3 regions of the Caldibacillus sp. 210928-DFI.2.18 genome follow, and region 1 is predicted to be linked to each of the others. Evidence: riboswitches for the same ligand, from Rfam matches in the RefSeq annotation. Region 1 holds a riboswitch; each other region holds the start of a gene.

What was found. Region 1 has a riboswitch for cobalamin ahead of LIZ98_RS16240 (anaerobic ribonucleoside triphosphate reductase). Riboswitches for the same ligand answer to the same signal wherever they lie in the genome.
Region 2: it holds a riboswitch for cobalamin, as region 1 does, so the genes downstream of both, LIZ98_RS05955 (ABC transporter substrate-binding protein) here and LIZ98_RS16240 (anaerobic ribonucleoside triphosphate reductase) in region 1, are expected to answer to the same signal.
Region 3: it holds a riboswitch for cobalamin, as region 1 does, so the genes downstream of both, LIZ98_RS09415 (DUF4430 domain-containing protein) here and LIZ98_RS16240 (anaerobic ribonucleoside triphosphate reductase) in region 1, are expected to answer to the same signal.

The regions. Positions count from the first base shown of each region.
Region 1 is NZ_JAJCHL010000122.1:197-6,496, reverse strand. Features, by position in the region: gene LIZ98_RS16260 (DUF2975 domain-containing protein) at 108-584, shown strand; gene LIZ98_RS16255 (helix-turn-helix domain-containing protein) at 596-820, shown strand; partial or broken gene LIZ98_RS16250 (DUF817 domain-containing protein) at 949-1,741, shown strand; gene LIZ98_RS16245 (NCS2 family permease) at 2,137-3,408, shown strand; cobalamin riboswitch at 3,566-3,757, shown strand; gene LIZ98_RS16240 (anaerobic ribonucleoside triphosphate reductase) at 3,897-5,768, shown strand; gene nrdG (anaerobic ribonucleoside-triphosphate reductase activating protein) at 5,765-6,247, shown strand.
Region 2 is NZ_JAJCHL010000018.1:16,471-28,978, forward strand. Features, by position in the region: gene LIZ98_RS05940 (hypothetical protein) at 112-675, shown strand; gene LIZ98_RS05945 (DMT family transporter) at 1,198-2,148, opposite strand; gene LIZ98_RS05950 (GNAT family N-acetyltransferase) at 2,254-2,535, opposite strand; cobalamin riboswitch at 2,767-2,951, shown strand; gene LIZ98_RS05955 (ABC transporter substrate-binding protein) at 3,107-4,072, shown strand; gene LIZ98_RS05960 (FecCD family ABC transporter permease) at 4,038-5,096, shown strand; gene LIZ98_RS05965 (adenosylcobinamide amidohydrolase) at 5,093-6,571, shown strand; gene cbiB (adenosylcobinamide-phosphate synthase CbiB) at 6,568-7,551, shown strand; gene cobD (threonine-phosphate decarboxylase CobD) at 7,508-8,593, shown strand; gene LIZ98_RS05980 (bifunctional adenosylcobinamide kinase/adenosylcobinamide-phosphate guanylyltransferase) at 8,563-9,147, shown strand; gene cobS (adenosylcobinamide-GDP ribazoletransferase) at 9,214-10,005, shown strand; gene LIZ98_RS05990 (bifunctional adenosylcobinamide kinase/adenosylcobinamide-phosphate guanylyltransferase) at 10,111-10,536, shown strand; gene LIZ98_RS05995 (cob(I)yrinic acid a,c-diamide adenosyltransferase) at 10,553-11,140, shown strand; gene LIZ98_RS06000 (ECF transporter S component) at 11,137-11,616, shown strand; gene LIZ98_RS06005 (hypothetical protein) at 11,629-12,342, shown strand.
Region 3 is NZ_JAJCHL010000037.1:1,329-13,836, forward strand. Features, by position in the region: gene LIZ98_RS09410 (PaaI family thioesterase) at 236-727, opposite strand; cobalamin riboswitch at 1,021-1,205, shown strand; gene LIZ98_RS09415 (DUF4430 domain-containing protein) at 1,333-3,729, shown strand; gene LIZ98_RS09420 (DUF4430 domain-containing protein) at 4,137-4,943, shown strand; gene LIZ98_RS09425 (energy-coupling factor transporter transmembrane component T) at 5,007-5,888, shown strand; gene LIZ98_RS09430 (ABC transporter ATP-binding protein) at 5,867-7,537, shown strand; gene LIZ98_RS09435 (ECF transporter S component) at 7,510-8,235, shown strand; gene LIZ98_RS09440 (hypothetical protein) at 8,484-8,777, opposite strand; gene LIZ98_RS09445 (ABC transporter ATP-binding protein) at 9,067-10,005, opposite strand; gene LIZ98_RS09450 (ABC transporter ATP-binding protein) at 10,005-11,054, opposite strand; gene opp3C (oligopeptide ABC transporter permease) at 11,074-12,228, opposite strand; gene opp3b (oligopeptide ABC transporter permease) at 12,230-12,508, opposite strand, start outside.

The DNA of each region.
Region 1 (6,300 bases):
AATGTGATTTTCAATAAAAATACAATGAAAATTAATAAATATTTATTGAAAAACAATAAATATCATGCTAAAATCAAATTCGATCATAAATATGTGAGGTGTTTTAAATGAATCGAGGATCAACACTCTTTTTAAAGATAGCGGTTATTCTTATTGGAGTTCCGGTTCTTACTTTGTGTATATTTGGCTTGTCTTGGTTACCAAATCATCCGGTAAATCCGGATTACAACCATATCTTATATCCGATTATTACCGGCATATATGTATCCGTTATACCGTTTTTCATTGCTTTGTATCAGGCTTTTAAACTTTTAGGTCATATTGACAAGAATCAAGCTTTCTCTGAATTATCGGTAAGATCGCTCAAGAATATTAAATTTTGTGCCATGACAATCAGTGGTTTGTATGTAGTTGTCTTGCCATTCGTTTATCTTTTAGCAGAATTAGATGATGCGCCGGGTCTGATACTCATTGATATGGTCATTATTTTTGCTGCAATGGTGATTACTGTCTTTGCAGCGGTTCTCCAAAGACTTTTACAAGAAGCGATTGATATAAAAACAGAAAATGATTTAACGGTCTAGGGGTGAAAACAATGGCCATTATTGTAAATATTGATGTGATGCTGGCGAAGAGGAAAATGAGTGTTACAGAACTTTCAGAGCGGGTTGGAATAACGATGGCAAATCTCTCTATTTTAAAAAATGGAAAAGCAAAGGCGATTCGGTTTTCAACTTTAGAGGCGATTTGTAAGGCTTTAGATTGTCAGCCCGGGGATATTCTCGAATACCGAAGTGATGAAGACACTCAAAATGAATGAAGAAGGAATAGAAAACGAAAAACCTAAGCAGAAACAAGAATTTGACTAGCCACTAGACTTACAGTTATTTACACCATTTTCAATATAGACTTACGATTGTTCGGAAAAAGCCAAAGGAGGCACCGTTGATGAGAGCCCTAAAACAATTAATTCGCTTTGGTTGGGAACAGGCCCTATCCTGTATATTTCCTGTTGTCATTTTTTCCTCTTTAGCGATTACCCAAATGCTGCCCTTACCGTTTTTACCACGGTATGACTGGTTGCTGATTATCTGCCTCCTCATGCAATGGTGGATGGTACATTCCGGACTCGAAACAAAGGATGAACTAAAGGTAATTACCATGTTCCACTTGATTGGACTTGCGCTGGAGATTTTCAAGGTACATATGGGCTCGTGGTCTTATCCAGAGGAGGGCTATGTCAAAATTTTTGGCGTACCATTGTATAGCGGATTCATGTATGCCAGTGTAGCAAAGTTATCTTTGTCAAGCGTGGCGGAGATTGAAGGTTGAACTGATTAAGTGGCCGCCGTTTTCGGTCGTTGTCCCTCTTGCTGCTGCGATTTATTTAAATTTTTTTACCCACCATTATTGGGTTGATGTTCGGTGGTGGCTGTCCGGGCTTGTCCTAATCGTCTTTTGGCGGTCATGGGTTATGTTTCAAGTGAACGGAACCCGCTACCGTATGCCACTCACACTTTCTTTTATACTCATCGGATTTTTCATTTGGATTGCTGAGAATATTGCCACGTTCTTTGGCGCTTGGCAATATCCAGACCAAACAGATGCTTGGAGTCTCGTTCACCTGGGAAAAATCAGCTCATGGCTGTTATTAGTAATTGTCAGCTTTCTGATTGTCGCGACATTAAAGCAGGTGAAAGGAAAAAGCTCCACTAGTATAAGTACAAATCAGTATTTTTAAATCAAAATAGATATACCTTACTTTTTTGTAAGAAATGGAATGAATATGTAAGGAAAAGCAATGGCTGACTAAGAACGCTACCCCTTATAATCGATATGAAATGATTTGTTCGATCTCATTTAAAGAAGAAAACAAATTCAAGAGATATGTAGGGTGTTCAAAATATAAGACTAACTGCATGAGAATGAATCAAATTCAAAAATGGTATTCCTTAAAAGAGGGTTGGACCTTATTTTTAACGCAAATGAAAGATCAGTTGTAAAATTACACCAAAGATTCCATTGATTATAAAATTCCATTCCATTGACAAATTGTTTTTTTAAAATAAAATATAAAATATGTGGCTCTTGAAAGAGAGCGGGTCGGGCGAGGGAAAACTGAATAGAAGGAGTAAAATGTTTCAATTAAAACAACATGATACGACTGTTAAGCAGGAATTAGCAGCAGGATTAACCGGTTTTTTTACCATTGTTTATATTATTGCTGTGAATTCGCTCATTTTATCTGAGGCTGGTATCCCACTGGAAGGGGCAATGTTGGGTACGATCCTGACCTCATTTGTCGGATGTTTACTGATGGGGATTTGGGCTAATGCACCGATATTAGTCGTTCCGGGCATGGGGATTAATGCCATGTTTACCTATACACTTGTCCAATCCATGGGGCTAAGTTGGCAGGAAGCTCTCGGCGTAACAGTCATCTCTGGACTCATTTTTGCACTGATTTCATTCACTTCCTTAACGACGATTATTAGTAACGGAATTCCTGGAATATTGAAGGAAGCAATTAATATCGGAATCGGTCTTTTCCTCATGCTTATTGGACTGGAAAAAGGTCATTTAGTTGAACGTGGAGACCTGTCAATTATTTCTTTAGGAAACTTGAGTGATCCCAATGTTATTGCTACGATCTTAACGTTAATCATTGCGTTAATTTTATTTATTCGCAATGTAAAAGGGAACTTTTTATGGACAATCCTTATTGGAACAGGCATCGCGTTCTTATTTGGTATTTTGCCTTCAGGGACTAATGATTCATTATCATTAGAAGGTTATAGTGAAGTGTTTGGATCATTTTCTTTAGAGCATTGGGCATCTTTTCCGTTTCTAATTGCCGTATTTTCTGTAACGATGGTTGTCGTCTTTGAAAATATTGGCTTGATTTCCGGACATATGAAACTGGCAAAACACCCGGAAAAATTTAAAAAGGCATTTCAGGCAAATGGTATTTCAGTAATGTTGTCTGGAATCTTTGGTTCAAGTCCAACTGTAGCGACTGCTGAATCTACTGCAGCTATTGCAGCAGGTGGACGGACAGGTTTAACTGCGATTACAACCGGATTTTTATTTTTAGGAGTAATTTTTTTCATTCCATATATGAATATGATTCCTTCCAATGCGATTGCACCTGTATTAATTATCATTGGTGGTCTAATGGTGCAAAATATTCGTAACTTAGACCTTCATGATTTAACGGAGTCTTTTCCGGCAATTTTTATTATGATCATGATTCCTTTCACATACAGTATTGCAGATGGTATTGCCATTGGCTTTATTTTTTATGCGATTTTGAAATTAACCACAGGGAAAGCAAAACGAGTTTCAGTGACGCTTTATATAATAGCCGGTTTATTTCTTTTAAATTTTATCTTTCAATTTGTAAGTTAGACCTCCGAGATTTCGGAGGTTTTTTCTATTTGCTGAGAAACTGTACTATTTGTGGTTGGGCATAAATTACCCTTACACCCAAATTTTTCATTGAAATCAAAAACTCAGTATGGTAGGATACTAGATGTAGTTAATGAACCGTTTATATAATACTAAATATAGTGATTTGAGTTATGGTGACAGCATCTGTCTGAAAAGGGAATCCAGTTCGAATCTGGAGCTGCCCCCGCAACTGTTCGTGTGGACGAATAAGCAATCCACTGTATCGCTCATCTTTCGGAGTGATATGGGAAGGGCTTTAGGAGGAAGAAACACAAGCCAGGAGACCTGCCGTAACTTGGAGTTTCGTTTCTTCGGGGTGTGAGAAGGTGAAACGATGGAGATGCTTATTTCATGCTGCCTTTCTATCGTTTTTTACCGCCGTTCATCCCGAGCGTGAACGGTTTTTTATTTACCCAAAACTAGCGATAGACAGGAGAGCATGGAAAATGAGTACAAGAAACAAACAAGAAGCTATTTGCGATTTTCCTTTACATTCGTTAAATGAGATTGTTTTTTCGCGCAATCATGATCTTATTCAAGAAAATGCAAATATGGACGGTTCTTCACCGATGGGACAAATGTCAAAAATCTCATCTGAGGTCAGTAAGTTTTATGCAAAACAAATGATGCTCAGTGAAGAAATAACAAAGGCGATTGATGACAATTTTATTTATCCTCATGATCTTGACTTTATGGTGACGGGTACGACGACCTGTTGTCAGATTCCGCTGGGTGAGGTATTAAAGGGTGGATTTAATACCGGTCATGGTTTTATGCGCGAACCGAATGATATTAGCAGTGCCATGGCATTAGCGGCGATTATTTTTCAATCAAATCAAAACATGCAGCATGGTGGGCAAAGTTATCCGATGTTTGATTATGACCTTGCGCCTTACATAGATAAAACATTTCAAAAAAATATCAACCTTTTAAAAAGTTATTCCACCTGCTATACAGAAGAAGAGCTTGAAGCATTAGCCTGGAAAGAAACCAACCGAGATGTGTACCAAGCGTGTGAAGCTTTCATCCATAATTGTAATTCAATGCATTCTCGCGGAGGCGGGCAAGTTCCGTTTGTATCTATTAATTACGGTACCGATACGTCCAAAGCCGGGCGATTGCTCGTAAAAAATATGTTGTTGGCAACGAAAGCCGGACTCGGCAAGGGGGAGACACCGATTTTCCCGATTCAAATTTTTAAAATGAAAAAAGGGATCAATTTCGAGCCCGGAGAACCAAACTATGATTTATATCAACTAGCGCTTGAAACGACAGCAAAACGTTTATTTCCAAACTTTAGTTTTATAGATTCTGCGTTCAATTGCCCATACTATGACGGAACCCCGGAATCGGAAATTGCCTATATGGGTTGCCGTACCCGAGTGATGGCAAATCGTCATGGTGATGAAAATAGTATTCGTCGCGGAAATTTATCTTTTACGTCTATTAATCTTGTAAAAATTGCGCTGACTGCTAAAGATGAATGTGATTATTTTAACATACTGGATCACTATATCAATCTCGTAATTAAACAACTGTTAGAGCGGTTTGATTTTCAGGCAAAAAAGCAGGCAAAGCATTTCCCTTTTTTATATGGTCAGCATATTTGGAAGGATAGCGAAAACTTAAAACCTGACGATGAAGTAGGAGAAGTATTAAAGCATGGAACATTAAGTGTCGGTTTCATTGGATTGGCTGAAGCACTGGTTGCATTAACGGGCAAACATCACGGTGAATCAAAGGAATCCTATCAATTAGGGTATCGCATTGTTCAGCATATGCGAGCAAAAGTAGACGAAGCAAGTGAAAAATACAATTTAAATTTTTCCTTAATTGCGACCCCGGCAGAAGGGTTATCAGGGAAATTTACCCGGAATGATCAAAAGGAGTTTGGGAAAATTCCCGGAGTGACGGACCGGTCCTATTATACGAATTCATTCCATGTCCCTGTTTACTATAAAATCAAGGCGATTGATAAAATAAAAATTGAAGGCTCCTTTCATAAACTATGTAATGGTGGCCATATTACTTATATTGAGTGCGATGGAGATGTTTCCAAGAATATTTATGCATTAGATCGATTAGTAAAAGCCATGGCACAATATGATATTGGCTATGGTGCCATCAATCACCCGGTTGACCAGTGCGGCGTCTGCGGTTATTCGGGAATCATTGATAACGAATGTCCGATTTGCCATAATTCGGATGAAAATAAGATTGGGCGGATTAGACGAATAACCGGTTACTTAGTTGGCGATATGAAAAGATGGAATTCAGCCAAACGTGCAGAAGAAAGCGAAAGGGTTAAACATCAATGAAAGTCATGAATATTATCCATGATTCCGTTGTTGACGGTGAAGGTTTACGGACAGTTATCTTTTTTGCAGGCTGCCCGCACTTCTGCAAGGGATGCCATAATCCGAGAAGTTGGAATATCAATAATGGAACAGAGATGTCAGTTGAAGAAGTAGTTGAGGAAGTGGCCAGTAATCCACTGACCGATGTAACCTTATCCGGCGGGGAACCCTTTTTTCAGGCGGAAGAAGTGTGCAAAGTGGCGAAACGATTAAAGGAATTAGGAAAAAATATATGGATTTATACAGGCTATACATTCGAACAACTCCTTGCATCGCGTGACCCGTATATATATGAATTACTCGGTTATTGCGATGTTCTCGTTGATGGCCCGTTTATTCTGGCAGAAAGGGATTTAACTTTACCATTTCGTGGAAGTAGAAATCAGCGTATAATCGACTTAACGAAACATAAAGTAAAAGTTCCACCAATGAGGGTCTAGCTGCTAAGATGGGATAAATAAGGGTACATAGAAATCACTGATAAGTCAGATGC
Region 2 (12,508 bases), on a different contig from region 1:
TTTACACTTTATTTATTTTGTATGCTTTTATGCCTTTATATGACTAAAAAAGGGGAAATATTATATGAGTCCTAGAAGTAGTTTTGCAAAATTTTCATATTAGTTTTATCTTTGACTATTCTTACTCCTAACTTTGCTTTTGCTGCAGAATCAAATAACGAATCTATTAATAGAAAAGTTGAAGGGGTGGATGCAGAATCTATAAATAGTGAAATTGAAGATTTGAATGCTTATTTCCTAAGAACTTACAACTATGCAAAAGATTTGGTTATAAATAGTATTCAGTCTGATGAAGAAGCATATGCAGCTTTACTTCAAAATAGGGAGTTCGTTTTACTTGCTGGGAATAACACGTTAAAAGTCAACTTTGATAAAATTGCTAATAGAGAAAACTTATCAGCCAGTGATTGTATTTTTTTAAAGAATTTTGTTGATAGGATTAACTCGTTAGTTAACAATCAAGCAATTTCAATAAATGAAAATCTTTTGTTTAGGTTTGTTACTAATGTTAAGCCTACATTTGTGATGAGACCAATGGCAAATTCCATTGCAATAATGGGAACAACTCGAAATCATGCGAAAACACTAAAATCTGTATATAATAATGCTGCTTTTCACACAAAGCATCTGACTGCTGGTCAAAAAGGTATCGACAAATATAATGCTGAACATTAATTTATACAATTTAAGAAATAAGTATTAAAATAGTTTAGAAGTACAGGGTATAATAAATTTGCGCCGATATGTAGATTCCATATTCAAATAAAAGGTGAAGCAAACCCTCCACATTATCAGTTGTAGAGGGTCGTTTTATCATTGGTGTGATTTTCAAGTAACTAGTGATGAGGATGTGGGGCCAATGAGCGTTCACTCTAGTGAGATAGAAAATAGTTAAGATGAATCAAATAGCTCGCGTGACAAAAAACCATTGGATCTCCGATGGTTTATGTCAAATTCATAAAATTTCTCTATTCCAACTCAAACGCCCCGGTATAAAGCTGATAGTACTTGCCTTTTTCCTCAATCAGCTTCTCATGGTTGCCGCGTTCGATGATTCTGCCTTGTTTAAGGACTATAATACATCAGAGTTCACCTATGAAATTAGCTTGTTAAACGATTTGGTTCACGCCTACAACAACATTCTCCACTTGTCTTTTCATTATATGCACGGAAAAAAGTCCTCCACGATGCAAACTATTAATTGTGGAATGCTTTTTCATCATAGTTTGAGCTGTTTTCTTTTAAAACTGGTTTTTTCACTAATGCTAATAATAAAATCATGCCGATTATGCACAGAGAACCGAGCCATTGAAAAAATCCAAACGGTACTTTCAACCAGAAGACGGTGGTCAACACGGCGGCTAATGGTTCAAGGCTACCTAGTAAACTAGTTTCCTTTGGTTCTAAGCTTTGCAAACTCTCAATATAAAACCAGAAGGCTAACATTGTTCCAAACAGTATGACAAAACTGAGATACATTACGATTTCAAAGTTGAAAGTTGCTATATGTATTCTCCAAGGCGGATGGATAAAACTGAGAGCAACACCGCCGATGATCATGGCCCAACCAACGATAACAAGGGAACCGAATTGCTTGATAAGCGGGACGGCATACAATGTATAAAAGGCGAGTGCCACACCGGATAAAACGCCCCAAATAATGGCCGGCATCGGTACGGAAAGCTTAGATATCGAACCGTTTGTCAATAATAAAAAACTTCCGATAAGGGCTAAGCAAACCGTGATAACGTCTTGCCCGGTGAGAACTGCCTGTCTGCGGAAAACGGTATAAATAATAATCATGACAGGTGCCAAATATTGTAAAAGTGTAGCCACTGCTGCATTACCATGGCTGATGGATGCCATATATGTATATTGGACTGCCAACATACCGAGCAACCCGAAGATAATTAATTGTACGGATGACCGTTTCTGTTTCCATACACGAATGATTTGGCTCCGTTCTTTTTTTAAAAATTGGATAGTCAACAATGCAATTCCGGCAAGCAATAATCGGATGGTGACTAGCCAATTGACCGAGATACCAAATTGTTGAAACAGTTTTTGTGAGACAGTGCCGCCGATTCCCCAAAATACCGCGCCGAGGATGACTAGCAATAACCCTAATTTTCTTGAATACGTGTTCATAATGTACTCCTGCCCATTAAATAGTCATACCACTATCATAATAAAAATATTTCCGCTTTTCTATAATTCCATAAAAAAAGAGGACAACGACTGCCCCCGAGTAATTTAGAGAAGTAAATCTTTATATTCCTCACTGTTTTCCAATACTCTTTTGGCATAAGAACATTCAGCGATAATATGCAGTTGGTTTGCTATTGCATATTCCGCCACTTGATTTACCAACTGTTTACCTAAACCTTTTCCATTATGTCCTTCATTCACAATCGTATGGGTAATAGTGATTTGTTTTTTACCGTCGAGATCGGAAGGAATGTACTCAATTCTTGCAATGACTTCCCCGTCTTCTTCCATGTAAAATTGATTGGTACCTGCTTTTATTTCTGCCATCTTAAACCGCCTCCTAGTTCTCACTTTATTTAATAAATACGTTTTCATTAGTATAACAAAAAACTTATTGAATGACCTGAAAAAAAGTCTAAAAAATAGACAAGAAATTTTTAAACGAAAACCATATTTTTTGCTAAAACTGCAAGACTGAAAAAAGGTCTAAAAAATAGATAACATATTTACTTGGACTAAGCAATTCTACATGTTATAATTCTTGCATAAGAAAAAATTTCATATCCATAAGGATTAGGTGTCTTTTTTAAAGACTTAATAGGGAAGTTGGTGAAAATCCAACGCGGTCCCGCCACTGTAAATGGGAGCTCTCTTATATACAAGCCACTGTCATCGGAACGGGAAGGCGGCATAAGAGGGTGATGAACATGAGCCAGGAGACCTGCCTATTCTTTTGCACCAAAAAACCTACGCGGATAGGGAGGTGTGCAATTTACTTGTTCATTGCATCCTCGAATTGATAGGATGTTTTTTTGTCTTTTAATGAGGGTCATTTTTAAGCCGAAACCAATCGAATTTTATCGATAGTTAGTTTATCAAAATAGAGGAGAGATTCACCTTGAAAAAAAGATACATATTTCTAATCCTGTTGCTTACTTTCGGATTACTTGCCGGGTGCGGGGCAAAGGATGAATCGAAAGCAAATCAAAACGGAGATAATACTAAAACAGAACAAGCGGAAAGTACAACAGCCGCCTTCCCGGTTACGATTAAAGATGCCGTCGATCAGGAAGTGGTCATTGATAAAAAACCGGAGAGAATTGTTTCCTTAATTCCGAGCAATACAGAGATTGCCTTTGCGTTGGGACTTGGTGATGAAATTGTCGGCGTATCCGATTTTGATAATTATCCCGAAGAAGCAATAGAAAAAGAAAAAATAGGCTCAATGGATTTCAATGTGGAAAAGATTATTTCCTTAAAACCTGATTTAGTGCTTGCACATGCATCAGGTGCTCACAATTCTGAAGCCGGATTACAACAGTTGCGAGATGCGGGCATAACCGTTCTTGTTGTGAATGATGCGAAAAACTTTGAAGACGTCTATGATTCTATTAAAATGATTGGGAAAGCGACAGGAGAACAAGCTGAAGCACAATCACTTATCGATGACATGAAGACGAAAATTGAAAAAATTCGTGAAAAGGCAGCGGAAATTCAAGATAAGAAGAAAGTATATATAGAAATATCTGCCCCTGATATTTACGCCGCAGGGAAAAATACATTCATGGATGAAATGCTGAAAATCGTTCATGCAGAAAATGTGGTGACCGAAGAGGGATGGCCAAAAATTGAACCGGAAGCGATCATTGCCGCCAATCCGGATGTCATCATAATCACTTACGGATCCTATACGGAAGGGGCAGTTGAACAAGTGCTAAGTCGAGAAGGTTGGGACCAGGTGAATGCTGTAAAAAATTCTCAAGTAGTCGATATTAATTCCGATATGGTCACTCGTTCAGGTCCACGTCTCGCTGAAGGGGTAGAGGAAATTGCAAAAGCAGTTTATCCGGAAATTTTCCAATAAGAAACCTTTTGCGTATATGGCAGCATCCATCCTTTTGGTTGCTGCCATTCTCATCGGTATTTCAATCGGTACTGTAACGGTTCCGATTGGTGATATTGTCAAAATTATCGGATCACGTCTTTTTAATATATCGCATGTAAATGTCGATCCGATGTATACAACAATCGTTTGGAATATTCGCTTTCCCCGTGTCGTTTTAGCGGGATTGGTTGGTGCGTCCTTGGCCATTGCAGGAGCCGCCTTTCAAGGGTTATTAAAAAACCCGTTAGCTGATCCTTACACGCTCGGTGTTTCATCCGGGGCTTCGGTTGGTGCTGTTTTGACTATCTTTTTGCATATCACTATCCCTGTCATCGGTTCATATACGCTGCCGTTTCTAAGTATTTTATTTGCCCTAATAACCATTATTGCTGTCCTTATTTTTGCAAAAAGAATTGATCGCTCAATGAAAGTTGAAACGATAATTTTAACAGGTGTGATTTTTAGCTCCTTTTTAAGTGCTTTTATATCCTTGATGATTGCTTTGACAGGGGATGAACTTCGGCAAATTGTCAGCTGGCTAATGGGAAGCGTTTCGATGAGAGGTTGGGAATATATTCAGATTATTTTACCGTTTTTTCTTATCGGCTCGTTTCTATTACTTATGAATGGAAATGAACTAAATGCGATGTCCTTTGGTGAAGAGAGGGCGCAGCATTTAGGGGTAAATGTAAAAAGGCGGAAAATGCTTGTATTAACAGCGGGCTCAATTTTAACCGGGGCAGCTGTTGCGGTATCGGGAACAATTGGTTTTGTTGGTTTAGTTATCCCCCATTTAACAAGATTACTGTGGGGACCTGATCATAAGCATTTATTACCATTATCGATGTTAACCGGAAGTGCCTTTTTAATATTAGCGGATCTTACGGCAAGAACCGTCATTTCACCGACAGAGCTTCCCATTGGTGTGATTACATCTTTAATCGGCGCTCCGGTATTTGCTGCCATTTTAATCCGAAACAAAAGGAAAGGAGGGGAAAGATGACGTCCATAAAGGTTGAAAATCTATTCGGCGGGTATAGTGGCGAACCTGTTTTAACAGATGTTTCATTTACTGTTGAACAGGGAGAATTTTTCGGGATATTAGGTTCAAATGGCAGTGGGAAAACGACATTATTAAAAATGATCAGTGGAGTTTTGCCATTTTTAAAAGGAAGTATTTTTGTAGGGGACCGATCTATCCAATCATTTTCAGCAAAAGAGCTTGCCCAAGTTATTGCTGTTCTGTCGCAACATTCTTCACAGGCTTTTTCTTATACGGTCAAGGAGACGGTCGAACTTGGCAGATATGCGCATAAAAAAGGCTTATTTCAAACATGGAGTCAAAAAGATGAAGAAGTGGTTCAGGAAGTGATGCAATGGACCGGTATTGAAAAATTTCAAGAGCAATCACTTGAGTTTTTATCTGGCGGAGAAAAACAGCGGGTTTTTTTGGCACAAGCACTTGCTCAAGAACCGGAAATTTTGCTGTTGGATGAACCGACAAACCATTTGGATTTATCCTATCAAAAGGATTTATTGGACTTGTTGCACAAGTGGACGAGGGAAAAAGGATTAACGATTATTTCGATTTTTCACGATATTAATTTAGCGGGCCTGTATTGTGACCGTATATTGCTTTTGGAAGACGGAAAGGTGATCAAAAACGATACACCAAAAGAGGTTTTGACGGAAAATACGATTCAACAAGTGTTTAAAACGAAAATTGAAATGCACCAGCATCCTAAAGTGCCGGCCCCGTTGATGGTTTTACTGCCGGATGATGCTTTAGAAAATGGTGGGACGGAAGAAGTAACGGAGGATCATATCGGTGTTTTCGATGACTACATTTTGCTCCAATCCCCTATGATGTTAAAAACAATGTCCTCCGGCGTTATTGGCTCTGGTATTGGATGGTACAATACTTTTATCAATCGGTATGTTGATAAATCATATCATTCAAGAAACTATCGTGAAGAATTAAAACGTTTTGTTGTTGAAAAAGGTTTGGACCCGTCAAATACGGTTGGGATGATGACGGCGGTGAAGATGGAAAATGTTCAATACAAACAATACCGCGACAAGGACTTTTCCATACTAGTGGTTGTCACAGCCGGGGTCGGCAATGCAGTGGATGTATCGAGAAGTGTCGAACATCCTTTTGTTTATCGACCGGGAACAATCAATACGTGGATCATTGTCAATGGCAGATTATCTGAAGAGGCATTTATCCAATCCATCATAACGGCAACAGAAGCAAAGGTAAAGGCGCTGGCTGAATTGCAAATTCCCGACCAAGAGACAGGAACCATTGCGACCGGGACCTCAACCGACAGTATTTTAATTGCCGCGACACAAAAGGGAAAATACCAAGAGTTTGCCGGGACGATTACCCCCCTCGGAAAGTTGATTGGAAAAGGTGTATATGAGTGTACACTTGAAGCAATCCAAAAAAGCCTAAAACGGAGTCCCGACCTATGATTATCCAGCATGTATCTGCAATCACACTCGCTTATATTATTGATCGTATCGTCGGTGATCCACCTAGCTGGCCGCATCCGGTCAAATGGATGGGCTCGCTCATTTCCTTGTTGGATAAACATTGGAACCGAGGTAAGGCCCGGAAATGGAAAGGTTTCGCAATGGTGGTTCTTATTCTATTTCTTGTGCTTCTTGTTACATCCTGTATTACCTTTATTGCCTACCGCATCCATATCGTGGCGGGAGTTTTGATGGAAGCTGTTTTAATCTCAACAACAATTGCTCAAAAAGGATTACAAGATGCGGCTTTAGAAGTGTACCGGCCGTTACAAGATCATCAATTGGATGAAGCACGGAAAAAACTTTCCTATATTGTCGGCCGGGATACGAATCAGTTGGATGAACGTGAAATTACCCGGGGTGCGGTGGAAACGGTCGCAGAAAATACTAGTGATGGGGTAACAGCACCGATGTTTTGGGCTTTTGTTGGGGGTGCCCCGCTTGCTTTTGTTTATCGTGCTGTTAATACATGTGATTCAATGGTTGGGTATAAAAATGATCGCTACCATGAGTTTGGGTTTGCTTCAGCCAAACTTGATGATCTGATGAATTGGATTCCGGCCCGATTAACCGGAATGCTTATGATATTGGTCAATAAAACTTTGCAAGGGAGTAAGAAAGAAGCATGGCAACTTTTATTTCGGGATGCCGGAAACCATCCAAGTCCGAATAGTGGATGGTGTGAAGCAGCGGCTGCGGCACTTCTTGGCGTGCAACTCGGCGGACGGAATACATATAAAGGTGTTGTTTCCCGGCGTGCGCTCATAGGGAACCCGCTTCGTCCACTAACAAGTAACGATATTATTGAAACGATAAAAATTTTAAAAAGAACTTCCCTTGCGTTTTTAATCCTATTATGGGTTGGAGGTGTTTTCATTGAACTGGCCAACACATGGTTCCAATCCGCATTATTTATATAAAGCGGCAGGAATCCGGCAACCGGTACAGATATATGATTTTAGTGCAAATATTAATCCCCTTGGTCCACCGAAGTCGCTTCGGGAAGATTGGGATGATTTTTTTCAAGAAGTTATTCACTATCCTGATCCAAAAGCAACATCTTTAAGAAAAAAGCTTGCTGAACGGGAAGGGCTTCATAAAGACCAAGTATTCATTGGCAATGGTGGAGCGGAAATCATTTCGCTGATTGGAAAATGGCTTACAGGAAAACGAGTTATGATTATTGAACCATCCTTTTCGGAATATGAACAGGCATGCCGAGTAAATGAATGTTCGATTTCTTATTTTTTTATCGATCATAACGGAAAAATTGATGTGCCTCACCTATCTGAAGCACTGACTGATCAAGATGCTTTATTTCTTTGTAACCCGAATAATCCAACCGGAATTTATTTTGAAAAACAAGTGATTGAACAGATTTTGACGACCTGTTCCGAGAAGAAATGTTATTTGATTGTTGATGAAGCCTTTTATGATTTTGTTGATGCATATCAACCCCTCGTTCCTTTGTTAAATCAGTTTCCGAATTTGATCTTGATTCGGTCAATGACAAAGATGTATGCCATACCGGGGGTAAGATTAGGTTATATGATGGCTGATGCGGAAATCGTTCAAGCCCTCCAAAATCAGCAATCCCATTGGAGCGTGAACGGGATAGCCTTAAAAGCGGGCGAACGATGCCTTGATGAAAAACATTATGTTGAACAAACAAGACTATTTGTAAGAAAAGAGCGGGAAAGACTGTTTCGTAATTTTCGAAAACACCGGTTTGATTTTCTTCCATCGGCGGTCAATTTTTATTTGCTAAGAGATTCAAGCATGAAGGATCAATCTATTTTCTTCCATTTTTTATTAAAGGAGGGAATTGTTCCGAGACATACATATAATTTCCCGGGAATAGAAGGCAAGTGGTTGCGTTTTGCCATACGCAGTGAAAAAGAGAACGATATCCTGCTTGAGGTGATGGAAAAATGGCGAGCGATTCATCAATCATCTTTATAACAGGCGGGGTTCGGAGCGGAAAAAGCCGTTTTGCCGAAAAAACAGCTGCAACATGGTGGCAACAATCACCAACCGGGACACTGCATTATATTGCCACGATGCAGGCAACAGATTCAGAAATGGAAAAAAGGATTGACCGTCACAAAAAGGATCGGACCAAAGGAGGCTTGCCTTGGCGGGCATGGGAGAAACCGGTATCTGTCGGTGATTTAGCCTATCATTTTCGTCAAGAGGATATTGTTTTACTTGATTGTTTGACGACTTGGCTTAACAATGAATTTTTCTTTGCTTCGAACGACTGGAAGGATGCTCAATTTCATGATGAGTTGTTTGACAAGATGTGGTATGGAATTGACAGAATCCGTTCCCATGTCAATAAATTAATTATTGTCAGTAATGAAGTGTTACATGAACCGTTAGCCAATAATGAACTTGTGCTTGCTTACAGCAGGATACTCGGTCTTTTGCACCGGCAAATTGTGACAAATGCATATCAAGCTATTCTTATAGAAGCCGGGATTCCGATTTTTATGAAAGAAGGCGAGGAAAGATGAAGGGTGTCATGAACATCCTTGATTGGAAAAAGGTGAAAAACATTGTCTTAACATGGGAGAACCACCATGAAGACGATTAAGGCACTGATCATGTGTATCCAATTTTTTACAAGTATTCCGGTTCCTTATGAAGTACCGATGGATCGGGAGCATATGGAACGGGCGATTCGCGTTTTCCCGATATTGGGCATTTTACAAGGGATTATCTATATATTTATTACATTTGCTCTTCTGGAATGGACGCCGTTATCAACTGTTGCCGTAGCTTTTTTTCTCTGGTTATCATGGATCATTGTGACCGGTGGTTTGCATCTTGATGGCTGGATGGATGTCAGTGACGGTTATTTCTCGTTTCGTAACCCGGAAAAACGATTAGAGATTATGAAAGATTCACGAATCGGTGCTTTTGGCGTTCTCTCAGTGCTTGTCTTATTAAGTGCTCGGTTTCTATTTATCTATGAAACGATTTCCCGGATGTCATCATGGATTTACCCGCTTATTTTGTTGATACCATTTTTTGGAAAAATAATGATGGGCGTCTTGTTGATTAAAGTCAAATCAGCAAAAGCGGATGGTCTTGGGGCCATGTTTCAACAGGCTGCATCAAAAGGGACTCTTTGGCGGTATCCCGTTTATCTTATTGTATTGCTCGGAATGATTATGTTCATTTGGCCTGAATCCTTTTGGGGACTGGCTTCATTCATAATAGGGTCGAGTTTATTCATACTGATTGCAAGAAAGAAGATAATCCGCTGGTTTGGCGGGATAACCGGTGACGTACTGGGGGCAGCTGTTGAAGGAGGGGAAACGTTATTATGGCTGATCCTGTGGTTGTTACCCTATGTTGGTATGGCCTGAAGCCGTTAGTTAAAGTGGAATTTCCCAACTTAAAGGAAGTTTGCGATTGGAATAGTGGCGATAAAATCATTTCACAGAACGTGATTGATATAGGAGGGAGGACCAATGCACTTTGTTACGGGTGGTGCTTTTAACGGAAAATCGAATTGGGTAAGGAAAACTTATCCTATCAATGATCAAAATAGTACTTGGGTTTCCGGTTATGCCGGCGAACAGATACCGGATTCCCTCCTGCCTGCAACTGAATATTGGATTGTGAGCGGAATTGAGCAATATGTTAAGGACTGGCTCATTGCTTGTGATGAAAAAGCTGTTCGGGAAAAATGGCTGGGTAAATTAACGGAATGGAGCTGCTTAGATGGGGATCAAACGATGATTCTCATTGGTTCCGATATTTCAAAAGGGATTGTTCCGGCAAGTCATGAAGAACGACTATGGCGGGATGTCACAGGAAGAATTTTTCAAGATACGGCAAAAATTTGTGACCGGGTTGATGTCATTTGGTATGGCATAAATATCCAAATCAAATAAAGAGGAGATGGGTGAAGTGCGAATTTATACACGTACGGGGGATCAAGGACAAACCAGTATCATTGGCGGTCGAGTAGATAAAGATAATATTCGGGTGGAAGCTTACGGAACGGTTGATGAGGCGAATTGTTTTGTCGGCAAAGCAATGACAGAACTGGATCCGGTTTTATTTCAGGATCTACTGGAAGATTTGGAAAAAATTCAACATGAGTTATTTGATTGTGGTGGGGATTTGGCAAATGTAACAAAGAAACGGGAACCGAAATTAACCGAAGAAGCGATAATCTATTTAGAAAACCGGATTGATCAAATCAATGAAGAATTGCCTGAAATTGAACGGTTTATTTTGCCCGGAGGAACGAGTGCAGCAGCAACATTACATATTGCCCGGACGGTGACAAGAAGAGCAGAAAGATTCGTCGTCAAATTAATGAAGGAACACTCAGTAATAACACCTTACCCATTGAAATTTTTAAATCGATTGTCTGATTATTTTTTCGTAGCCGCAAGATTAGTCAATTTTCGGCTCGAAGTAAATGATGTTGAATATGTTCGGAGTGGCCGTGTTTTTCGAAATGGAAAGAGGAAGGAGCAGACGGAATGAATGCGAAGAAAATCAGTTTGTTCGGTATCTTTTTAGCATTGGCTGTTGTCGGTGCTTCCATCAAAATTCCGGCCGTCATTGCCAGTGTTGCATTGGATATGGTTCCCGCGCTTATCGGGGCAGTCGTTTTAGGCGGGCGTGCCGGGGGATGTATTGCTTTTTTTGGTCATCTGTTATCGGCATTGATTGGCGGGATGCCACTGGGTCCGTTTCATGTGTTAATCGCTGTTGAAATGGCTGTTCTTGTTTGGGTATTTGGTTATTTTTATCAAAAGGGAAAACGGGTGTTGGGCGGTGTGTTATTTGTTGTGGGAAATACTTTTTTAGCCAGCCTCCCATTCCTTTTTATCATTGGCACCGGATTTTACGTCGGGATGATTCCGTCATTGTGTATCGGTTCCCTATTAAATACAATCTTAGCCATACTTCTGACACCAAGTTTATCAACGTATTTTGCAAAACGATTGCATGTATAAAGGAGAACAGCGATGAAAAGAGATATTACAGAAATTCCGTTAAATGACAAGAAGTCTCTTGTGATTGCTGCTGATAATAGCGGAGGCATCGGATTAAAGGCGCATGATATCGTTCAGACACCCTATGAAGTTGTTTCTTATTACGGGTTCCGTGTAGCTGTGATGGAATGTATGGCAGCTGGAGGAACACCGTTAGCTGTCGTGCTTCATAATTTTTCCGGGGATGATGTCTGGCCGTCGCTCATGAAAGGTATAGAGAGGGGCTTGGAAGAACTCGGTTTAGCAGATATTCCCATTACAGGTAGTACAGAGAGTAATTTTTCTCTCGTTCAATCAGCAATTGGTATTATTGTGATGGGGAAAAAAGACCGATTAGCTCATGACACCATTCTTTCTGTAGACAATATGAAATTGGCGGTAATCGGCTCTCCTTTAGTCGGAAATGAAGTTTTGGAGCGGGAACATGAAGTACTGTCTCTTTCGTTATTTCAGGAACTATGCCAATTGCAGGATGTCGTTCTTTTACCTGTCGGATCAAAAGGAATTTTGCATGAACTTCGAGTCCTGCTTAACTATGAATTCCCTATTCATCAAATCAATTGTGACGTCGATTTGGATAAATCTTCGGGACCGGCTACCTGTTGTCTAGTTGCTTATGATTCCTCTTTGGAACAACTTCTTCAGAATAAATGCGGACATTTATTTCATCAGATTTTAGTGAAGTGAATCGAGTAGGGATAAAGTGGCTGGATCCAAGAGGAATTTAACTCAAAGCTGACTGAAAAAAAGAAAAATGAAAATTGACTTTTATTGAATTTAGAATTAAATTTGATATAGAAAGAAAGGATATAATTGATTTAATCAAAAGGTTATGATTGGCTGAATATTTAAT
Region 3 (12,508 bases), on a different contig from region 1:
AATGAAGTTTTAAAACCACCACTCTCAGACAAGTGGGTGTTTGCAATAGTGATCCTGCTTGCCCTCCAAGTCATATAGACAGAGATATGTCATTCACACTATATTCTCTTAAACTCCCTATAAATACTTAGGTGAAAAACTTAATTATTTATACGAACAATGCAGCTTACATTTTGATAATATACTATTCTCCCGTAAAATTCAATGGAAAATTTATGTTGGTTTGGGAGCGCTGTCATTTGTTTTTTAAAAATGTTGCCGGCATAATGACCGCAACTACTTCTCCTTTGGCACAAGGAATATCCCCAGCATATACCTCTGTTAAAACTTTCCATTTTTTTGGATGAATTTCCTCTACCATTCCAATAGCCTTTAATATCACGTTTTGTGGGGTCGGCTGTAAAAAGTCAACATGCAATGAACCTGTTACAAATCTTGGTGGTTCGGTACCGTCACCGAGTTCATGTCCATTTTTATAATGTAATGCTAATGATGCAGACCCTGTACTATGGCAATCAACAAAAGAAGCAAGTAAACCTCCGTAAACAAAACCCGGGATGGCTGTATGTTCCGGTTTTGGTTGATAATAGGTGACTGTTTTCTCTTCGGGTGTTAACCAACCTGTCCGAAAATGGTGACCTTTTTCATTTAGTCTGCCACACCCGTAGCACCATGCAATTTCTTCCCCATAATAATCTTGAACTGCCTGTTCGACCAATTCTTCCATATGAAATCCCTCCTTCTATAACATTATACGATAAACGATTAAGAATAATATATTCATAGTTAAAATTTTTCAAGGGATTCGGGAAAATTGGCTGTTTACCATATTACAATTACTTGTTTTCCCATTCCATAAAAATTTTGGTTGAAAAAGATGTATAATCTCTTTTTCAAGACTCATTTTATATTCTCTTGAAAGTAAGTTTATTCAAATCTTTTTCTTTTGGAATAACACCGTTTTCACAGGGAAATCATTGACAAAACCACTGTCAGAAACTATGATTTAGTTAAAATGATAATTTCATATAAGAAATAGGTGGCTCATTTAAATATGAGTCTTAAAAGGGAAGTTCGGTGCAAATCCGACGCGGTCCCGCCACTGTAATTGGGAGTTCTCTATCGGATACCACTGTTTTCATAACGGGAAGGTGTAGAGAATGATGAACATAAGCCAGGAGACCTGCCTGTTTCAAACGCCATAACCCTACGTGGATATAGGGGGTGTGTCTGTTGCATTGAAAAAGTAGTTTAATATAACTTCATGCACAAATACATCTCCTCCATGAGATGTTTTTTTATGGCAAAAAACAACAAAAGGAGGAATGATTAGTGAATTTCGCAAACAGAGTGGGAAAAAGAATTTTCGTTTTTATCGCATTAATTTTACTGATTACCCAAAGTAGTATCTCTTCTTTACACCACGTTTTAGCAGATACACCTGAAAATAAGGTCAATGTTTCCGTTATGAAAGAAGATGGCAGCTTTTTGATCGAGCGCTCAGTCGTTGATTTTTCCGATGGGGATACGGCTGGTGATGTGCTAAAAAAGGCTGCAACCGATGTCACCTTTGAAGACTCCGATTATGGCCCTTATTTAAAAGCAATAAAGGGTGTTGTTGCTGAAGGAAACAAATATTGGGGATTTTTTGTAAATGGAATCGCTTCAAATACCGGTGTAATGGATACCAAAGTAAATCCGGGTGACCAGTTGTTATTTCGAGTAATTGATTGGACAAAGAACCCTACTGTACAACCAGAAGAGCTCTCATCAATTATTGAAAAAACAGCTGCTCATTTGCTTAGTAATAATTCTCTTGATTGGTATGGAGTCCTTACATTAAGCATTTTAAATAAAGATATTCCACAATCCATAATTGATTCAAAAATTAATGAAGTTGTGGCCAATAACGGTGAGTTTCGGAAAGTAACCGATTTGGAGAACACAATTATTTTATTAACTGCTGCCGGTAAAGATGCAACAAATATTGAAGGCATCAATTTAATCGACCTTTTAGTTACACACGAACGAATGATTAATCAGGGAAATAATGGGCCGATTTTCGCCTTATGGGCACTTGATAGTGGTAATTATACTATTCAAAATCCAAATGCCGAATGGACGAGGGAAAAATTAATTAACCATATAATAGGTGCTCAATTAGACAATGGCGCATGGTCCCTATACGGCCCGACTCCAAGCGTGGATATAACGGCAATGACACTGACGGCTCTGGCTCCTTATTCAAATCAGGAAAACGTAAAAGCAGCCATTGAAAAAGCTGTAGCCTGGCTCTCAGCGACTCAAACAGACACTGCCGGATACTACGATACTTTTAACGGTGGAGAATCAAGCGAATCGATTGCCCAAGTAATTGCCGGGTTATGTGCCAATAACATTGATCCAACCGGTAATCAATTTACAAAATCTGAGTTGAATTTAGTTCAGCGGCTTCTTCATTTTCAAAAGGATGACAATGGATTTGCCCATTTATTGACAGATGATTCAAATAGCATGGCAACGAATCAAGCATTTTTCGCATTAACCTATTATCAAAACTTTTTAAAAGGTGAAGTACCCGGTAAAGAACCAAATCAGCCTGAAGTACCCGAACCAACAAATCCTGAAACGATTTCACCTGAAGAATTTGCAACGGCTTTAAATAGTAGCCGTCAATACTTGCTTGACCATCGTGTTAATGATTTGTATAGTACCGTTGCATTTAATGCTTTAGGGGTAACGATTCCAAGTGATTATATTGATCAGTTAATAAACCAGGTTACTGCCAATAAAGCTGAGTTTCGTAAAGTAACTGATTTAGAGCGTACTATTATCTCTTTAACTGCTGCTGGCAAAGATGCGACAAAGATTGCCGGCTATAACTTAATTGAACAGTTGGTTAATCATAAAAATATGACGAATCAAGGAAATAACGGGCCAATCTATGCCCTGCTTGCTTTAGATAGTGGTGGCTATCCTGTTAATGAAAAGGCTGACTGGACAAGAGAAAAGATAGTTGACTATATTGTAAAAACTCAACTTAATAACGGGGCATGGTCTTTAGCAGGAGAAACGCCCAGTGCAGATTTAACCGGGATAGCGATTGCTGCTCTTGCTCCCTATTCAGAAAATGAAAATGTTCAAGCAGCCATTGAGAAAGCTGTAGACTGGCTTTCCAGTAATCAAACGAACTCAAGCGGATTTTATGATACTTTTGCTGGAGGAGAAGCAAGTGAATCGATCGCATCTGTCATTATCGGTTTATCAGCAGCAGGAATTGATCCGACAGGTAGTGATTTTACAAAAGCAGAAGGGAACCTAGTCAAACGATTATTGGACTACAAAAATGCTGATGGCGGATTTACTCATCTTCTATCAGAACGTGAATCCAACCCAATCGCTAGCTCTCAGGCAACTTTGGCTCTCGCTGCATATCAGAAATATAAAAATAATCAAGGTTCTGTATTCCATCTCGTTGGCGACCTCGAACCGGTTCCAATAAAAAATCCGGTCGAAATAAGTAAAGAACAAGATCAACAGGTGAGCAAAATCGAAACAACAAAAGGTGCTGCCACAAATCTAAACGGTAAGGAGCAAAACAACTCAGAAAAGACATTGCCAGAAACTGCAACGAACACGTATCTCTTTCTATTCATTGGGATTATACTCGTTACACTTGCGGTCATGGTTACTATTTATCAGCATAGGAAAAAGGCTATTAGCAAGTAATTTTTACATGTATAAGCATTTCGATTTGGTTTGCAAATTTGTTGAGCACTTATGTTATCAAGTAGTTTCAATATGTGTCAACATTTCAATTTGGGTTACCAAAATTGTTTATCAAGGACTTTAAACATGTATCAGCATTTCGTAGGGGTTCAATTATCTTAGAATCCGTGGACATCATGCTCTATCAGTAAACTGGACATGCCGCAAAGATAAGGATACTGGACACGAAAATTCTTTGGAGGCCCTACTTCAAAATCGAATTTATCCAGTAAGTGGTTCTTAATAAAGGAGGGCTATCGTGAGAAGCGGGAGCCCTCCTGTACAACCACTTAAGTAGAGAATCATGGTTTTGCAACTAATAAAGCCGTGAAGGGAATCCTATTCAACCATTCAAGGAGGGAGAATCATTGAAACTTTGCAAAAAAGCACTATTTATCCTTTTATCCGCCTTCATTTTATTGTTTGCAGTCGGTTGTCAAAAAGACAGTGCATTACCTGAAAATGAAACGCTTTCCGAGAAAACAACACTCGAAAAACCTTCTAAAGAAGAACATGAAATGAAAGGAAATAAGGAAAACGGTTCAACAGAAGAGGGAAATTCAGAAAACAGTCCAAAGGAAAATGAGACAAAAGCTAATACAGAAAACAAACAATCAAATCCAAACACAGATAAAGCAACTGAGAATACAGGCAATAAGCAAGAAAATACAAATACCAACACAGCAAATAAATCGAATACCCAAACTTCTAAATCCGTTGAAAATAAAAGTACAACACCAGCACCGAAAACTGAATCCGGGCAGCCAGTGAACGGAGGAGGACAAACTTCCGCACCCGCACCAGCGCCAAAGCCGAAGAAGGATACCGTTACCGTATCGGTGGATGGTTACCAGGGACCAATAAATGCACCGATTCCAACGGTCTTTCTTTCCCCGACAGAGGTAGAAATTGAATCGGGATATACCGCACTCGATGCCACATTAAAAATTTTAAAAGACAAAAAGATACAGATTAGTGTCAGAGGATCGGGCGCAACTGCTTATGTCGAGGGAATTAACAACATATATGAATTTGACTATGGCCCACTAAGCGGCTGGTTAATCGAAGTAAATGATGTATTAATAGATAATAGCGCGGGGATTGAGTCAATAAAAAATGGTGATAAGATTGAATGGATCTATACATTAGACTACACGAAAGATACCACATACTAAAAATTTACAGGTGATAAATAATGATGATCAGTAAAAGACAGACAGTTGGAGGGGGCAAAGCTGATGGATAACGGATTCCGCTCTCTCCATCCTTTTGTCATATTTCTCTATTACGTTTTAGCCATTGCCATGATTATGCTCTATCAGCATCCATTTTTTTTGACCTTTGCATGCCTTCTTCTTGTGATTTTTAACTTTGTCTTAGATCAGGGAAAAATGCTAAAAAAATGGGTATCCATGATGATTGTTTTATCCTTGTTATTCCTTATTTTAACACCCTTGACGAATCATCGCGGCAGTCATATTTTGTTCTATCTATTTAACAGTGCAATTACATTAGAAGCATTGGTCCAAGGATTGCTAAATGCCTTGACCCTAATCGTCATTCTTACTCTAACGATTACTTTTAACTATTGCATGACTTCGGATAAATTTTTATTTTTATTTTCCAAGTGGATGCCAAAATGGTCTTTGTTAGCCATGCTTTCCGTTCGATTTGTTCCCTTGCTAAATAGAAGACTGATGGAAATCACAACTGTACAAAAAGGAAAGGGTTTGTCCGTCGCTTCCGGCCCTCTTAAACAAAGAGTCAAACATGGTTTATTGCTTGTTCAAGTGTTACTCACCTGGTCACTGGAAGATGGTATTCAAACAGCTGACTCGATGTCAGCAAGAGCTTATGGATTACAAAAAAGAACGAAATATACCCCCTATAGACTACATATGAATGATGGTTTCATGATACTCATCCTGGCAGGTTTAACAGGCACCGGCATATTTGGCTGGTGGTTGGGTGATGGCGTCCTTACCCTAACACCACTTTTAGAACCAACCATTATATATGGGCGTGAATGGGTATTTTTCACGATTTATGTTCTCATCATTGGATTTCCACTAATTGTGGAAGGAAAGGAGGCTATACAATGGCAATATTGGAAACGGTAAATGTAAGTTTTACATACCCGGATCAATTGCTACCAGCCCTCAATCAAGTTTCATTTTCTGTTGAACCCGGAGAGTTTATTGTCATTTGTGGGCCTTCCGGAAGTGGTAAATCAACTTTGCTCCGAATGGTAAAACAAGAAATTGCCCCCTACGGAGAGCGATCCGGCGAGATTTTTTATAATGGAAAAAAATTGACAGAATATGAACCTGTCAAAATCGCTAAAGAAATTGGAATGGTGTTTCAAGACCCTGAAAATCAAATCGTGATGGATCGGGTATTTGAAGAACTTATTTTTGGATTAGAAAACATCGGCATGCCGACGGAAACCATGCGAACAAAACTTGCAGAAATGGTCCATTTTTTCGGAATCAATCACCTTCTTGATAAGAAGATTCATCTTTTATCCGGCGGGCAAAAACAAATTGTCAATCTTGCCTCCGTTTTGCTAATGGAACCGCGGATTCTTTTACTTGATGAGCCAACAGCCCAACTCGATCCCGTGGCCGCAAAGGATTTCCTTCATATGGTAAAGCAAATGAATGATGAATTTGGAATAACAGTTCTTATTGTCGAACACCGATTGGAAGAAGTCTTTCCTTTAGCCGATCGGGTTTTCGTTTTCGACCATGGTTCGTTAAAAATATCCGGTCCACCAAAGGATGTGATTGCGAAAGTTTGGCAAGAACAGTACCGACCATTATTTCCTTATTTGCCAAGTACGGCATTATTATATTTGGAACACGCAGATAACTTACAAATTGTCGATATTCCTTTAACCGTCAAAGAAGGAAGGAAATGGGCTTCTCAACTGAAGACTCACCAGTTCGATACCTCCTTCAAAAAACAAGAAAATTATAATGAAAAACAGAACCCTATTCTGCAAGTAAAAAACATTTATTTTCAATATGAAAAAACAGGCAAAAAAATATTACAATCTTTATCTTTAACTATTAATGAGGGGGAATGGTTAACAATTGTTGGTGCCAATGGGACTGGAAAATCGACATTACTTAAGGTGATGGCCGGTCTTGAAAGTCCCCAGCGAGGGAAGCTAATTTATAACGGGAAAAAGTATTCAAAACCAATTTCCACTGATATTGCCTACTTACCGCAAAACCCGAAGCTCCTCTTTATACAAGATACCGTCCGAGGAGAATTAATCGAAACGGCACAGCAATTTCATCTTGAAAATTATGAAGAGAAAATAAATTGTTTGGTAGAGTTATTAGGAATTCAGTCCATCCTTGATCGTCACCCGTATGATGTAAGTGGCGGGGAAATGCAAAAAAGTGCATTAGCGTGTGTATTATTACCACAACCGAAAATACTCTTACTCGACGAACCAACGAAGGGACTCGATCCGGAAATGAAAGTTGCGTTAGGCAAATGGCTTAAATCGATGCAAAGCCGCGGCTTAACAATTGTAATGGTTACGCATGACATTGAATTTGCCGCACGTTTTTCTGACCGCAGTGCGATGATGTTTCAAGGAGAAATTACTGTCACTACTTCTACAAAAGACTTTTTTAAAGGTAATGCTTTTTATACAACGGTAGTTAATCGGATGACACGGGACGGAAACATTCCAGAGGTGGTAACAGTTGAGGAGGCTGAAGAAAAATGGGGTTCTCAGAAAATCAAAAACTAAAAAAACAGAAATATAAAAACTTGCTTATTGCCGGGTTACTAATCCTGTTAGCAGTCCTGCTCATCTTTGTACCATTATTGGTTGAAGAACAATATATGTTGGCAAGTATTCTATTTATGGTTTGTTCCTTTTTTCCTTTGATGATTAAGTATGAACATAAAAAGGTTACCAGTAAGGAACTCGTTTTAATCGCTATTCTTGGGGCAATTGCTGCCGTGAGTAGAGTACCTTTTGCCAGCATTCCAAGTGTCCAGCCAACTACCTTTGTTATCATTATGGCCGGCGCTGTTTTTGGGGCAGAATCTGGTTTTGTTGTAGGTGCATTAGCTGCTATCGTGTCAAATATTTTTCTTGGCCAAGGACCTTGGACACCTTGGCAAATGTATGCCTGGGGAATGGTTGGCTTTGCTGCCGGGCTTTTAAAAAACACTTGGGTTATGAAAAGTTCAGTAGGACGCTCGATTTTTGGCTTTATCACCGGCTTTTTATTTGGATGGTTTATGAATCTTTGGGTTGTACTGACCTTAATGAATAGTTTTAATTGGGCACAGTTTATCGGGTTTTATACGGCTAGTTTCTATTTTGACTTGGCCCATGCTTTATCAAATGTTTTCTTTTTACTTGTATTTTCGCAAAGCTGGCTAAAGATTTTAAAAAGATTTCAAAAGAAATATGGTTTGTTGACAGCATACGGATAAGATGAGCGAATGACCCCCTCTTACCGGCATCTTGTACTTCACGAATGGGGTTAACCGAAATACTGACACCTTGATGGTTTGTAGCTTTTGATTTAGACGACAATAGAACGAACAGGTACATTACCTTTTTGGTGGTATTTTACTCAGAGTCAGAACAATGGGGTATCTTTCCAAATCCATTGGATCAAGCTTTTAAATCATAAAGGGGCACATCCATAAGTCAAAAAATGACTTTGCGGACAGCCCCTTCATTTCATTTGATGCCGTTTAAACGCTTCTATAAATAATTGGGGATCTGAATGTAAATGATACGTATAAACACCATGGTTTGTATGCAAATACAAAGTGCCCCCTTCACTTCCAAAGGGTTTATAGGAAAGGTCGAATATAGTTTCTAAGGGGAAATCATGATACTGGGTCACAAGTTTATCTTTATATAAGTACATATATCGTTCCTCTTCAATGTACTTTTGTTGGAATCCAATGTAATCGACTTCACGCTGAACCTTTATATATTTTAGCACCGCCAAGATTTCCCCCATAGATTTACCTCCTCGAAATATGACAATCACCTGTATTGCTAAAGGTATCTTTAGTTTATCAAGAACAAACTTCCTTTTCAAAGATGTTACTCTGTGAAAAAAAACTCGGCGGTTGCCGAGTTTTCTTGTAGATATATTAGCATGTATAAAATACTGATGAACAGCCTTCAGACAAGTTTAGCTTCGAGTGCTCTTCCCTTTCTTACAAAAGGATTTGCATGTAAAAATACTGGTAAGCAGCCTTTAGACAAATTTTAACCTAGCTCCTAGCACCACCCGTCTGCTTTTCTTATTCTCCCAATTCTTTTTTATATTGCTCAAATTCCTTGCTTGTACAACGAACCCAATGGTGAGGTCGAATTTCGCGGAACTTTGGTTCTTCACTTGTATCATGAATTGATGGATCATAGGTTATTCGCTTACGACTCCGTTCATATTCAGGATCCGGCAGCGGTATCGCTGACAGTAATGATTTTGTATATGGATGGACCGGATTTTTATATAATTCATCACTATCTGCTAACTCTACCATATGTCCAAGATGCATAACACCAATCCGATCACTAATGTATTTAACCATGGAGAGGTCATGAGCAATGAACAAATACGTTAATCCATGTTCTTTTTGAAGTTTTTTCAATAAATTTACGACTTGTGCTTGAATCGATACATCCAAAGCAGAAATCGGTTCATCACAAATAATTAATTCCGGTTCTACGGCAAGGGCACGGGCAATGCCAATCCGTTGCCGTTGACCGCCACTGAATTCATGAGGAAAGCGTGTCGCATGTTCTTTATTCAAACCAACCGCTTCTAACAGTTGTTCCACTCTTTCTTTCCGTTCTTTTTCATTTTTTGCAAGGTGATGGACATCTAATCCTTCCGCAATAATATCCAATACAGTCATCCGGGGGTTGAGTGATGAGGATGGATCTTGGAAAATCATTTGCATTTTCCGGTTAAATTTCAATTTTTCCACTCTTGACTTTTTCGCATGAACATTTTCTCCGTGGAATAATACTTCTCCATCCGTCGCATCGTAAAGTCGGATAATTGTCTGACCGGTAGTCGATTTACCACTACCGGATTCTCCAACTAACCCGAATGTTTCTCCTTTATAGATATCAAAAGAAACATCATCAACAGCTTTAATTATTTTTTTTCGTCCGGCAGGGAAATATTTTTTCAAATGCTTGACTTCGAGAATTTTTTCCGTCTTGTTCACGATCATTCTCCCCCTTTCTTACCGGTTTTGGCAAAGCCTTCAATTCTCCGTCTTACGGACTCAGGCATTTCAATTTTCGGTGCATTTTTATGAAGTAACCAAGTTGCCGCATAATGTGTATCCGACACTTTAAACATCGGCGGTTCCATCACCGCATCGATTTCCAAGGCAAATTCGTTCCTTGGTGCAAAAGCATCACCCTTTGGTGGATTCAACATATCCGGCGGTGTACCCGGAATGGTATAAAGTTCTTCATCATCTGCATCCAATGTCGGCATGGATCCAAGTAAACCCCAAGTATATGGGTGTTTCGGGTTATAGAAAACATCGTCGACCGTTCCGATTTCAACAATTTTTCCGGCATACATTACCGCGACCCGGTCTGCTACATTAGCCACAACCCCTAAGTCATGGGTAATAAAAATAATGGATGTTTTTGTATTTCGTTGAATTTCCTTCATTAGTTCGAGAATTTGGGCTTGAATCGTTACGTCCAGCGCTGTTGTCGGTTCATCGGCAATTAATATTTTTGGGTTACATGCAAGGGCGATGGCGATGACAACCCGTTGCCGCATACCACCGGAAAATTGGTGCGGGTATTGATTTACCCGAATTTCCGGATGTGGAATGCCAACTTGATCCAAAAGTTCAATTGCCTTTTTCTTTGCTTCTGCACGATTCATGCCTTGATGTTTGATTAAACCTTCAATAATTTGATTCCCGATTTTCATTGTCGGGTTTAATGAAGATAACGGATCTTGGAAGACCATCGATATTTCTTTTCCACGGATTTTTTGCATTTCCTTTTCGGATTTTTTTACTAAATCCTCTCCCTGAAAAAGGATTTGACCGCTTTTAATAATCCCTGCCGGTTTGGGAAGAAGCCCCATTAATGTCGAAGAAGTTACCGATTTTCCCGAACCGGACTCTCCAACGATAGCCAATGTCTCTCCTTCATTCAGGTCAAAACTTACACCTCGAACAGCTTGTACTTCACCGTTGTAGGTGTTAAATGAAACACTTAAATCTTTCACTTCCAATAGTTTACTCATTTAAAGACACCTACCTTGATTATTTATGCATTTTCGGATCAAACGCATCACGAAGACCATCACCTAAAATATTAAATGTGATCATGATGAGCGAAATTAAAATCGCCGGATAAACCAATAAATGCGGGTAGATCCGTAAGTTTTGGAACCCGATATTGATTAAAGAACCTAACGATGCATTTGGTGGAACAATCCCTAAACCGATAAAGCTTAAAAATGCTTCGAAAAATACCGCACTTGGAATCGAAAACATCGTGTTAACAATAATAATCCCACTGATATTCGGCAATAAATGCTTTCTAATAATAGAACCGTTCGATGTACCTAACGTTCTTGCAGCTAATACAAACTCCTGATTCTTTACCTTCATGACTTCACCGCGAACAATCCGCGCCATACCGGTCCATCCGGTTATTGCAAGGGCGATGACAATTGACATAATCCCCGGTTGCATGAATAACATCATTAATAAGATAATAACTAGGTTTGGAATACCGACAAGCACTTCAATAACCCGTTGCATATAATTATCTACTTTTCCGCCAAAGAAACCGGAAATCCCACCATAAGTAACACCAATTAAAAGGTCTAAAATAGCTGCAACAAAGGCAATAATTAAAGAAACCCGGGTTCCTAACCAAAGTCTTGTCCATTGGTCACGGCCTAAATGGTCCGTACCTAACCAGAAATACTGATCTCCCATACCTTTTGCATCATATACGTGATAAGTAGCTTCTACTTCGGCTGAATTTCTTTCGCCATTTCCTTTACTTTTCACTTTAAAATCTATAAATTTTTCTTGATTATCAAAACGGGCAATTGCTTTCCTCTTTGCCTCTTCCACAGTAGAACCTTTAAAATCATCGGTTAAAGTACCGTCAAATCCAAGCCACGATATTTTTTCTAAACCCGGTGCATGCGGCGGTAATTTTGCACGACTTAAATTTTGATCATCATTTCCGTATTCAGACATATGCGGACCAACGATACTCATAATTATAATAATGATTAGTAGAATGAGACTGATGATCGCAGGTTTATTTTTTAATAATGTTCTTCTTGCCTCTTGCCCGAATGTTCGACTAGGTTTAGAAATTGTCTCACTTGTATCTTCTTTCCGTACCAGAGGTTTAAATAATTCTTTCGGCAGATTGTTTAAATTGTTGTTCTCCATATTATTTATTCCCTCCAGTCACTCGAATTCTTGGATCAATTAATCCGTAAAGGAGGTCAACGATTAAAATAATAACGATAAAGGCAAATGCATATAAAAGGGTTGTCCCCATAATTGTCGGATAGTCATTGACCAGAACTGAGGAAACAAATTGCTCCCCAATACCCGGTATTGCAAAAATTTGCTCAATAACCATAGATCCGGTCATTATGTTTACAGCCATTGGTCCGATAACCGTTATTAATGGGATAAGTGCGTTTCGAAATCCGTGTTTCCATAC